Regions from separate parts of the Peribacillus sp. Hz7 genome, predicted to be linked through region 2. Evidence: riboswitches for the same ligand, from Rfam matches in the RefSeq annotation. Region 2 holds a riboswitch; each other region holds the start of a gene.
What was found. A riboswitch is a leader RNA that binds a small molecule or an ion and turns the genes downstream of it on or off. The one in region 2 is predicted to bind S-adenosylmethionine.

Region 1 (3,141 bases), on a different contig from region 2:
GGTTCATTGAATCATCCTAAAGTTCAAGTCGTAATTGAAGATGGCAGAAAGTTTGTCGAGAAAAACGGGGAAAAGTGGGATGTTATTATTATCGACCTTCCTGAGCCAACTGACAAATGTCCTGAGCTTTCCCGTCTCTTCAGCAGGGAGTTTTATAGCATCTTGAAAGACCGTTTAGAACCAGGGGGTGCAATCACTGTAGCTTGTTCCGCTTTTCCCTGGATGCCTGAGTACTTTTGGAGTATACAGAAAACCCTCAAAAAAGCTGGTTTCTATGTACTGCCATATCACAATTTCTTCCCGGAAGAGGGAGAGGATTGGGCGTTTTGTCTCGCTACAACGTCTCCTGTTAAAGCAAATGATTTACGTATGTTAGTTCCAACGCAGTACCTGTCACCTGAACGACTAACAGACATGTTTTATATGCCGTTTCATTTTGTGAACTTTAAGAATAGAGGTAAAGTCCAAACAGACAGCAATACGGTGTTGCTTGATATTGTAAATGAAGCTGATTGAGTTGAGATTTATCATTTTCTATTTGACCCCCAGAGTGTACCCCCTCAAGCTAACCATGTAAATGACTAGATGCGAGATAATCTTTGTTTCAAAACTAGCGAGTGCTGAAAAAGTAGACAGGCCAAAGAAGCCTATTAAAACGCAATGTTTTCGCTAGACATTTTGTCTAGGCTGCCTTGCCATTTCATACACAATTCCTAGAATGTTAAATAAATAGTTAGGGGAATGACAAAATAAGGTAAAAAACGAATATTGTTCGTGATTTGTCTCTAATTCTTAGTTATTTTGTTTGAAAAATTCAAAAATTGGCTAGAAGGTATTGAATTTCATCATTGTTTCATGTAAATTAAGAATAATTATATTGTAATTTAATTTGAAATGTTTAGAAAAGTTTATATAAATCAATCTTATCGAGAGAGGTGGAGGGACTGGCCCGATGAATCCTCAGCAACCAGCTGTTTGAGCTAAGGTGCTAAATCCAGCAAGCGGGCGCTTGATAGATGAGGAGAATGTTTCTTATGAAGACCTTCTTCTTTTTATAGATGGAAGGTTTTTTCTTTTTCTTACACCATTGAAATAAAGCGGAAACTGAATTGTTTTTGGGAAAGGGTGCACATATGGAGTTTCGTAAAGAGCTAAAGCAAAGAATTTTAATTGGGGAAGGAGCAATGGGGACACTATTGTATTCCCGTGGCATCGACCATTGTTATGAAGAATTAAACTGTACAGAGCCTGATCAAATTGAAGCGATTCATCGTACTTATTTGGATGCAGGTGCTGATATTTTACAATCGAATACGTATGGAGCAAATTTTCATAAATTAAAGCGCTATGGATTAGAAGATCAAGTGAGTCAGATTAATCGCCAAGGAATTGCCATTGCTAAAAAGGTTGCGCAAGGGAATGCGTTTGTGTTTGGAACGATTGGTGCTTCTAGAAGTATTCGAAAATCTGATTTAAGTTTAGAAGAAATTAAACGTAGTTTCCGTGAACAGCTATATAGTTTACTGCTTGAAAGTCCTGATGGATTATTATTCGAAACATATTATGATTTGGAAGAATTGGAAACAGTGTTGCAAATTGCAAGACAGGAAACGAACATTCCAATTATTACGAATGTTACGTTGCATGAACTTGGGAATTTACAAAACGGTGTTCAGTTAAATGAAGCATTTAAGCGGTTAGAACAATTAGGTTCAGACGTAGTCGGACTTAATTGCCGTTTAGGTCCGCATCATATGATTCGTGCGTTAGAATCTGTTCAACTTCCAAGTCATGCCGCGCTTGCTGCGTACCCTAATGCGAGTTTACCAGATTATGTGGATGGCCGATTAGTGTATGATGCAGCACCGGAATACTTTGGCTCAAGCGCGCTTCAATTACGTGATCAAGGAGCATCCATTATTGGCGGATGCTGTGGTACGACACCACAGCATATTACAGCAATGAAAGCAGCTGTTTCTGATTTAGCTCCAATCGTTGAGAAAAAAATGCACGCAGCGAAAGTGGAAACAATTGAAGTTCGGGAACAGGATCGCACCCCTGCTTTATATGAAAAAGCGAAAACAGAAAGAACGATTTTAGTAGAGCTAGATCCACCTAAGAAACTGGGGATCGAAGAGTTTATGAAAGGGTCTAAAGCTTTGAAAGAAGCTGGAGTTGATACGATTACGTTAGCGGATAATTCGCTCGCTTCTCCTAGGATTTCTAATGCAGCGCTGGGTATGTTAATTAAATCACAGCTTGATTTAAATCCGCTTGTGCATATTACATGTCGTGATCGAAACTTAATTGGATTACAATCGCATTTAATGGGCCTACAAACTCTAGGATTAAATGAAGTATTAGTTATTACAGGAGATCCTTCGAAAATTGGTGATTTCCCAGGTGCAACATCTGTGTATGATTTATCTTCTTTTGATTTAATTAGTTTGGTTAAGCAATTTAATGAAGGACTTTCGTATTCTGGACAAAGTCTTGGCCAAAAGACGAATTTTAAAATTGCTGCGGCTTTTAATCCAAATGTGAAATATTTAGATAGAGCGGTTCAACGAATGGAAAAGAAAATTGAGTGCGGCGCTCATTCATTTTTAACACAGCCGATTTATTCCACTTCACAGATTGAAGAAGTATACGAAGCAACGAAGCATTTAGAGACACCTATTTTTGTCGGCATCATGCCGTTAACTAGTACTCGTAATGCCGAATTTATTCATAATGAAGTACCTGGAATTAATTTGCCAGATCATGTTCGCCGGGCAATGGCAGCAGCAGGTAATGACCCAATTCAGGCGCAAAAAGAAGGTGTGGCAATCGCACGAGAACTTGTGGATGCGGCAATGGATAAATTTAAAGGTATTTATTTAATTACTCCATTCCTTCGTTATGAAATGACGGCGGAGTTAACGCGCTATATTAGAACGCTTGATCAAACAAAAACATCTGAGGTGGCAGCATATGAGTAAAAAGTCAATTAACGAACAACTACAATCAAAAATTCTATTACTGGATGGCGCAATGGGTACGATGCTACAAGCCGAAAATTTAACAGCTGAAGATTTTGGTGGAGAACAATATGAAGGCTGTAATGAATATTTAACGCTGACTCGTCCAGATGTTATTCAA
Region 2 (3,141 bases):
AGTTTCTAGGCCATTTAACATTCGGATCAGGGTACTTTTCCCAGCCCCGCTATAGCCAATTATACCGAAAATTTCACTCTTGTTTATCGTTAAATTCACATTATTAACCGCTTTAATGGTCTCATTTTTCGCAGTCCCTGAGCGGAAATACTTGTTGACTTTTGACAAAGAAATCACTGCACTCACCTCTATATCCAATCAACGAACTATATCATTGAAGGTAGTTGCTTTAACGAGTTGTCACTCCCGACAATATAGAGACTGTTCATCCCGCTAAAATAGATAAAACCTATTAAGATAGTAAACTCTCCTATGTAGTGATTTATATACCCTTAATAGAAAAACCTCTCTACATGAGCAGAGAGGCAGGAAAAACTAATCCTTCCTCTCATCTTTCAAAGCGTAACACTTTGTGTGAATTGGCACCTTTTCAAAGCGAGTGCTTTGCCGGTTGCCGGGCTTCATCGGGCACAATCCCTCCACCGCTCTTGATAAGAGTAACATCCTATATAATTAAATCGTACATAGATTAAGTTCATATATAATTATGTTTGTGATTTTATCACAGATATATAGGGAGTGCAATTGTCTTAGAAAAGTCAATAATTTCCGACTATTCTGTTTTATTCAACTTCTTTCGTTGCCGCAGCTGTCGCTTTTTCAATTGCTTGATTCAAATCATCAATTAAATCTTCTACATTTTCAATGCCGACAGATAAACGAACTAAGTCTGCGCTTACGCCTGCTTTCAGTAAGTCAGCATCGCTCAATTGTTGATGTGTTGTACTAGCTGGATGGATAATTAAGCTCTTCGCATCTCCAACATTCGCAACATGTGACCATAGTTGAACGGAATTAATTAATGCCGCTCCAGCTTCTCGGCCACCTTTAATACCAAATGTAATAATCGAACCTGCCCCTTTAGGCAAATATTTATCAGCTAATGCTTTGTCCGGATGGTCTTCCTTACCTGGATATGAAATCCACTCAACGGCCGGATGTTGTTCTAAATAGTCAATAATCACTTTTGTATTAGCAAGATGCTCTTTCATTCGTACATGTAACGTTTCAAGTCCTAATGTAAATTGAAAGGCACTTTGTGCACTTAACGTTGCACCAATATCACGAAGCAATTGAACACGAGCTTTCACAATAAATGCAGCCTGTCCAAGTGCCTCGGCAAATACTAAATGATCATAACTTGGATCTGGCTCCGTAAATCCAGGGAAGTTCGGTGAATTCCAATCAAACTTACCTCCATCTACAATGATTCCACCCATCGTTGTTCCATTTCCTAGTAACCATTTTGTTGCAGAATGCACAACAATATCTGCTCCAAATTCAATTGGTCGGCATAAGTACGGAGTCGCAAATGTATTATCAACAATTAGTGGAATCCCTGCTTCATGTGCAATGTCAGCAAGTGCTTCAATATCTAATACATTTAGGCTTGGATTTCCAATTGTTTCTCCATAAATCGCCTTTGTTCTAGGTGTAATCGATTCTTTAAATTTCTCTAAATCATTTGGCTCAACAAACTTCACTTTGATTCCGTATTTAGGAAGTGTATTAGCAAATAAATTGTATGTTCCGCCATAAATAGTTGAAGAAGAGATAATTTCATCGCCTGCACCAGCAATATTCAAAATCGCTAATGTAATAGCAGCCATTCCACTTGAGGTAGCCAAAGCACCTATTCCGCCTTCTAAAAGGGCCACTCGTTCTTCAAACACACTAACTGTTGGATTATGAAGTCTTGTATAAATATAACCTGTTTCTTTTAATCCAAATAAATTAGCGGCATGCTCTGTATCTTTGAATAAGTAAGCATTGCTTTGATAAATCGGCAATGAACGTGCCCCTGTTTCATCAACTTGCAATCCCCCATGAATACTTAATGTTTCAAAACGATAATTTTTATCTGCCATTTTTTATTCTCCCCTTCTTCTTTTACTATAACTCTTTATGTTTCTACGAAGGAGCTACCAAAAACAAAAGCCCCTTCCTAAGAAGAGGCTATATACTCTTCTTATCTTTCAGAGACAATACTCTGCTGGAATTAGCACCGTGTAGATTATACCGGTTGCCGGGCTTCGTCGGGCCAGTCCCTCCGCCTCTCTCGATAAGTATTATTCGATTGTCGTGTAAAATTCACTACAGTCAATTTACCACTTTTAATAATCGTCCGTCAATAGATATTGATAGACTATTTCTAATTATCTAAAAATTCTTTAAGAGTCGTGTATAGATAAGGAACAGATTGAAAAGCATAAATCTTCTGAATCAGTTTCCCCTCTTTATATAGTAATAAACATGGTACGCTCTCTATTTCACAATGCTTCGCAATGCTCGGAAAAAAATTCACATTCATCTTTCCAATCGTCAATTGCGGAACAAGCTCTAATGCAACAGTGAGCATTTTAGAAGCAACCTGACATGTTCCACACATCGGCGTATAGGCATATACACAAAAGGTGTCACCTTGCCTAGCAGCTGCTTGTACATCCGTCTCTGTCCAATCTTGCATATACTATTCATTCACCCTTTGTTCTAAAAATTGTACTTTTACATCTATATTAGCAGCTAGTAAAACAGAAGCGAGATGATATAAAGGTGCACTTGCCACTTCCTTATACATTTTATTAATATACATATGCCTTGCCTCTGGTAATTCTCGCTTAAATTGTCTTCGAAGCTTTTCTCCTGATTGATCTGCATCAAAGAAAATATATACATCGCGGTCTTCAAATTCTTCTACGAACTCGTCAAGCTTGACTTGTGAAATCGTTCCATTTGTACAAACAACTTCAACTTCTTCATTTAATACAAGCTGAACTCTTTTCTTATCAGAACTTCCTTCGACAATGATTACTTTATCGGATTCTCTCCATTCCACGGTAATCATCCTCCCCACGAGTTATAATAGATGAGCTAAAAGTATACGAAATATCTCTCTGAAACAAATAGTGTTCACACTATATATTTAACAAAACCTTCTTTTAAAAAAGAGAGCAGGCCAATATAAGCCTCCTCTCCTTGTAATTAACCTTCGTTTGTCATTTCCTCATATTGTTCAGCTGTCATTAATTGTTCGATTTCGCTGCTATCAGATGGTTCGATTACAATCATCCATGCTTTTTC
Region 3 (3,141 bases), on a different contig from region 2:
TACAGTTGGGTCTTCCCTTCACCCCCAATTGATAGTTAGCCACGTTCTACGGTCACTAAGATTTCCGCTTCGCTTTAATCAAGTGACCGTACAAACCTGATTAGTTCAACTATATCTCACCAATTGGAGCAATACGGCAGCCTTCTCCCCCCTGCCTTCCTTATTATTTCCTCATAATCTTGAGATAAGGACCTTACTGCCCTTAAAATATGAATACATATATAGTGCCTAACTCGTTACAAGTTAGGTATTTTGTCGAAAAGGTTCTATTTGTATTATATATGATTTTGGGCTTACTTTTACCTATATATATGCTCCATGACTAATAAAAAAAGAACTAACTCAAATAAGTTAGTTCTTCTTATCATAGTTATGCTTGTGCTTTTAACGCTTCCGCTTTATCTGTACGCTCCCATGGAAGATCCACATCTGTACGGCCAAAATGTCCATAAGCAGCTGTTTGTTTGAAAATAGGACGACGTAAATCAAGCATTTTAATGATACCCGCTGGACGAAGATCGAAATTATTGCGAACAAGCTCCACTAATTTCTCTTCGCTTACTGTGCCTGTTCCAAATGTATCTACAGCAATTGATACAGGTTGAGCAACACCGATTGCATAAGCAAGCTGTACTTCCGCTTTATCAGCAAGACCAGCAGCTACAATGTTTTTCGCTACATAACGAGCTGCATATGCCGCTGAACGGTCCACTTTCGTTGCATCTTTACCAGAGAATGCTCCACCGCCATGGCGAGCGTAACCACCATACGTATCAACGATGATTTTACGACCTGTAAGACCTGCATCCCCTTGAGGTCCACCGATTACAAAACGACCTGTTGGATTAATGAAATACTTTGTTGCTTCATCGATTAATTCAGTTGGTACAACTGCTTTAATGACATGTTCTTTTAAGTCAGCTTGAATTTGTTCAAGCGTTGCTTCTGGGTCATGTTGAGTAGAAATAACAATTGTATCTACGCGAACTGGTTGATTGTTTTCATCGTATTCTACAGTTACTTGTGTTTTCCCATCTGGACGTAAATATTCTAATGTGCCGTTTTTACGAACTTCTGTTAAACGACGAGAAAGTTTATGTGCTAAAGAAATAGGAAGCGGCATTAATTCTTCTGTTTCTCGGCAAGCAAAACCAAACATTAAACCTTGGTCTCCTGCACCGATTGCTTCGATTTCCTCATCAGTCATTGTTCCTTCACGAGCCTCAAGCGCTTGATTTACTCCCGCAGCAATATCCGCTGATTGCTCATCAATTGAACTTAGTACGGCACATGTTTCGGCATCGAAACCATATTTTGCACGAGTGTAACCAATTCCAGCAATTGTATCCCGAACGATACGTGGAATATCTACATAAGCAGATGTCGTAATCTCACCTGCAACAAGTACAAGCCCTGTAGTTACACTTGTTTCACAAGCAACACGAGCATTTTTATCTTTTTCTAGAATTGCATCAAGAATTGAATCTGAAATCTGATCGCAAATTTTATCTGGATGACCCTCTGTCACAGATTCAGAAGTAAATAGACGACGGTTCTTTGACATCTTATTTCCTCCTTGGAAGTTAGTTATATTATAGGCAAAAGTCTGTCTTTTACGGAGCTCATTCCCTTATTAGCTTCCATCATAGTGACAAATATATTTAGAAAAACACGACTTTTTATCTCGATTAATCGAAATTCATGTTTCCCTTGTACTTTGATTCTTCTTCAAAATACAAAAAAACCTCTCCTAACTAATGAGGAAAGGTTTATTATCTGTCAACTATCCTTTCACTCTTATCGTTCAAGGGTTGTTTACCTTGCTCAGGTTAGCACCAACACCACGATTCCTTAAAAAATGAACGGCCTTATTTTTAGCCTTCATTTCACTTTAAGTTCACACTATGGCAGGTTGCTGGGTTTCATAGGGCCTGTCCCTCCACCAACTCGGGATAAGAGAATCCGTACAATTAAAAATGATACGGAATCTGTTGGACGCTGTCAACACTTTTTTGTACAATGTTTTATATCGTCTATATGAAATCACAGTTCCACGTACCTTTCAGCTAGTCTGAATGAAACAAGCAAAAAGTGAACAGCATCATTAATATAGCCTTTTTATAATGAACAACTCCCCCTTGCACGATTAGGATAAGAGGATATGACATTTTTTAGCTACCCAACGTTAGATTATAAGGTCCTAATTACATCGACAAACGATACATAATAAGAGATACTGTAACATAGTGTTACGAATAGCATAAAAAACCTTTTAGTACCTTCCAGTTAAAGTCATATTAAATAAATTTCTTTCTTAATTCTTTCCTATTAAAAGAAACATGTTAGGTGCCTTCTCATACGCTTGCAAAGAAACCTACTCTATACACTGGAAAACGTCGAGTACTATAATCCTTTTTTAGACAACTGACAAAGTGAACACGTTTCATCATACTCATATCGATTTTATTATATGACATTTTTTAAAATATTGTTGACAAGTCTGTTATGCAACCCTATCATTGCTTTGTTGATAAATATTTCCTTTTAATCGAATGATAAACTTGATTAAGGAGACCATATAAAAAAAATCACAAAAAAAAATAATTAGTATAGACTAATTAAATAAATGTGTTATACTAATCGTAATTTAAAAAACTTAAAACAAAGGAAGGTATCTCATATATGAATTCTGTGGATGTTTCTAATGAGTTACACCAATTATTAGCTGGTAAAAACGCTCACATACAACTTTCTGTACCTCAGTTAGTAGAAAAAGTATTAAGCCGTAACGAAGGTGAATTAACAGCAACAGGAGCAATTAAAGCTGAAACAGGTAAATACACTGGTCGTTCACCTAAAGATAAATATATCGTGGAAGAGGCTTCCGTAAAAGATAAAATAGACTGGAACTCTAACCAGCCGATTTCTGAAGAGACGTTTAATAAATTATACAACAAAGTAACAGAGTATTTAAAAGAAAAAGATGAAATTTTTGTGTTTAAAGGTTTTGCAGGTGCTGATCAATCATCTCGCCTTCCAATTCAAGTTGTGAATGAATATGCTTGGCACAATCTTTTTGCACATCAATTATTCATCCGTCCTACAGAAGAGGAATTAGCTAATCATGATTCTCAATTTACA
Region 4 (3,141 bases), on a different contig from region 2:
AGTGATGAAGCCTTGAAACTTCGATTTGCTGATGCAATGAAGGAAGATTTCTATATTCGTGAAAAAGAGCGCTTTAGCATTATGAAACGTGTTGCCGCCCTTTCAAGTATTTGGGTATCTATGCGTGGTGACAATATAACCGTGATCGACAGGGAAAAGATTTCAGACGAACAGCAATATGATTTCACAACATTTAATCGCATGTTTGACATCGGAAGCTTAGATATGGCTTACGATAAAAAGACGGGAAAGGCAAAAGGTATTTACTCTTTACAAATTCGCCCTGCACCTATTCTTTCATATTATTTAAACAGTGAGCAGCAATCTTTTGGGGCCCTTGATTTAAAAGTCTTTCAATATAGCCACTATACACAACGTGAACACAAACGTTTAACACGCTATTTAAATTATCAATGGAAAATACGGACGTTAAAACGCAATTTACATCAACCATTTAAGATTAAGACACTATTAGATGTTGTTGCTTTCCCTAAAAGCTATAATGGTGTACAAATACGTGATCGTCTTGAATCTGTACTAGATGATCTTCAGCGCGATTATGTCATCAAAAACTGGTATTACACAGAACCAATTGATGAAGAACGTATCGGGAAGCGCTTCTGGATACAAAAATATTGGGGGCCACTAACTGTGGTAATCGTACCACCGGATGAGATTATTGCAGAGAATCTAAAGAAAATTAATATCGAGACTTTAGCTTCGCCAGCTGTAAATGAGCTGGCTGCTACTGTAGTGACTCCCCCTATTATCGAACAGCTACCTGGAACTTCTGAACAAATAGCAATGGACCTAGAAGAAAATACGCTTATTGAAATTTCACCAGAGTATATAGCCGATTTAATTGAACAGGAAAAATTAAGTATTCGTAAAGCTGCTGCAGAAATGGGGCTTTCCCATAGTACCCTTCTTCGTTATTTGAATAGGCAAAACAAACGCTTCAACAAGAGGAATATTTCAAAGTTAGAGCACTGGGCTAAACAAAAACAACGCACAAAAAGATAAAAGATGAAAAAGTCGCAATAAGGTTCAGTACTAGTATTCGTTTAATCAGAGGCAAAGTAAAAATAATTTCTTTTGATAAAGCCCTCACTCTAAGAGGAAATGCACAAAAAAACCCTCTGAAGCTCAGAGCCCCAAGGGTTTGAAAAAACTTTAAAATTTTTTACTACACAGGTTGGACCTAAGAATGCACCATGTTGAGGGAAATGCACCACTTTTTCTATATGAATATGTAACAAGGATTTACCCATAAATGCTGATATATCAAGGGATTAACCCCATTTCATAGAAATAAATACTACACACTTTGGACGAAGTCACAAAAAAATGCACCATTTTCGTTCAATATGTGTACCATTGTGGTGCATTTCATTCGGAAGTGGTGCATTTTTGATATGCTAGAGATCCAAAGCCGTCTAGCATAAGAAAGGTGGGACAAATTGTTGAATTACGCCAATGTTTCTTATCATTTTAGGCGAAAAGACTCCCACTTCAAAGTTTCATTAGAAAATTAAGTGATGGGTAGTTCAATAAGACATTAATTCGATCTCTTTCAGGTCATTAATATATTCACACGCCGGGGTAATTTTTGTAATAACTTCATCTTTAAAAATATGTTTTAGCTCGCTTTTCTTTTGTTTAGCTAATGTTAATTGGTTTTTATCAGAGAAGAAAATCAATGATTGGTTTTTAAATGACTGACCTTCTCTAGATGTTGGGTCATGTAAGTCAAAAAACAATTCTAATAAGTCATTATAAGATACTTTCCAAGGATTAAACCATATTTCTACTATGTCTAGATTTGCCCCTCTTAGATGTCCTATTCGAGCATTTTCAATACCATGAAAACCTGTAATAAAAGCTTTTTGACTAAAAAATTCGCTTGCACCAAACACTGCTTTTTCCATTTAAATTCGCTCCTTTGAGCGATAAGCCTCTTTCCATCCAAAAAACCTCTCTTTAAATAAAGAGAGGTTCGTATTATTACATACATTCCTCTCATCTTTCAAAGGTTAACACCTTTGCAGGAATTAGCACCGTTCAAGACAATATTTTGACTTGATGGTTGCCGGGTTTCACAGGGCCTGTCCCTCTACCACTCTGGATAAGAAGTTATCGCTATTTATTTTTATTTAACTAGTTGATTGTTATTGATAGTATCATTCAGTTATCTAAAATTCAAGTACTATCATAAAAATTCTCATTGAAAGTAACGAAATATTTTTTTAGAATTCATTCTAATACATAAATACAGCTATACAGGAATATGTATTTAGATTACTTTTTATTTAAATGAAAAGATAGGCGGCTCTCATCTTCAAACTTTTGTTGATCCGGAGGGAAATCAAATGAGGAAATTAAAATATTGGGGAGTAGCGGTGGTAATTGGGTTGTTGATTGGTGTAGCATTTTGGTGGGCAACATCCGAAGTGAAAGACCGAAAGGACCCACTGAACCAATCTGACGCATTTGTATACAGTGATAACGGCATACTTTATTGGTTTGAACTAACTAGTGAAAAAGGGAAAGTGAAAGGTACACTTCATCAACAGAAAATCATAGAAGAAGTCGGTAAAGTACCGTTTATGGAAGAAAAAAAATCCCCCCTGACTGGAGAAACAACTGAAAAAGGATATGAATTTAAGGTGAATAATGGTGAGAAAATCATAACGTTTGACGCTTGGTTTTCTAAGGGAAATCTTGTAGTACAAAAGCAAGAAAACAAGGATAACAAATTATACAAGGCTGTTGACCAAGAAGAACTCGATAAATATGTAAAAGCGCTACAACAAGAGTTGCAAATGGCCATCTATCATTCGGAAGAAAAAGAAAAGAACCGTTTAAGAAAGTTTTTCTCCGATCTTGATAGTGTGTACGGATATCTTTACTCCGCGGAGAACGAATCGTTCCAGCTCTTCGTCAAAATCGATGAAGCCCTACTCCAAGGCGAATTGACAGGTTCTCTTCTTATGATGACTGACACGGGGAGTAAAACCAACCCGTACGAAGAAACCAGATATGCTTTGAACGGAATAACAGACGGACTTATGGTGCGGTTCTTCACCACCGTAGATGGAAAGGAAACCAAGTTGGAAGGTAATTTTCATGAGGGTGCCACTC

Region 1: another riboswitch for S-adenosylmethionine. It lies ahead of ACE199_RS10575 (bifunctional homocysteine S-methyltransferase/methylenetetrahydrofolate reductase); the one in region 2 lies ahead of ACE199_RS10065 (O-acetylhomoserine aminocarboxypropyltransferase/cysteine synthase family protein).
Region 3: another riboswitch for S-adenosylmethionine. It lies ahead of metK (methionine adenosyltransferase); the one in region 2 lies ahead of ACE199_RS10065 (O-acetylhomoserine aminocarboxypropyltransferase/cysteine synthase family protein).
Region 4: another riboswitch for S-adenosylmethionine. It lies ahead of ACE199_RS22905 (peptide-methionine (S)-S-oxide reductase); the one in region 2 lies ahead of ACE199_RS10065 (O-acetylhomoserine aminocarboxypropyltransferase/cysteine synthase family protein).

Annotation. Positions count from the first base shown of each region.
Region 1 is NZ_JBHHJV010000006.1:60,195-63,335, forward strand. Features, by position in the region: gene ACE199_RS10570 (spermine/spermidine synthase domain-containing protein) at 1-516, shown strand, start outside; SAM riboswitch class I at 921-1,023, shown strand; gene ACE199_RS10575 (bifunctional homocysteine S-methyltransferase/methylenetetrahydrofolate reductase) at 1,134-2,981, shown strand; gene metH (methionine synthase) at 2,974-3,141, shown strand, end outside.
Region 2 is NZ_JBHHJV010000005.1:244,917-248,057, reverse strand. Features, by position in the region: gene ACE199_RS10070 (methionine ABC transporter ATP-binding protein) at 1-177, opposite strand, end outside; SAM riboswitch class I at 386-498, opposite strand; gene ACE199_RS10065 (O-acetylhomoserine aminocarboxypropyltransferase/cysteine synthase family protein) at 624-1,928, opposite strand; SAM riboswitch class I at 2,027-2,129, opposite strand; gene ACE199_RS10060 (thioredoxin family protein) at 2,213-2,527, opposite strand; gene ACE199_RS10055 (toprim domain-containing protein) at 2,531-2,905, opposite strand; gene gcvH (glycine cleavage system protein GcvH) at 3,043-3,141, opposite strand, start outside.
Region 3 is NZ_JBHHJV010000003.1:257,787-260,927, forward strand. Features, by position in the region: gene metK (methionine adenosyltransferase) at 371-1,564, opposite strand; SAM riboswitch class I at 1,795-1,959, opposite strand; gene pckA (phosphoenolpyruvate carboxykinase (ATP)) at 2,683-3,141, shown strand, end outside.
Region 4 is NZ_JBHHJV010000041.1:5,632-8,772, forward strand. Features, by position in the region: gene ACE199_RS22900 (helix-turn-helix domain-containing protein) at 1-1,023, shown strand, start outside; gene ACE199_RS22905 (peptide-methionine (S)-S-oxide reductase) at 1,548-1,928, opposite strand; SAM riboswitch class I at 2,017-2,132, opposite strand; gene ACE199_RS22910 (hypothetical protein) at 2,370-3,141, shown strand, end outside.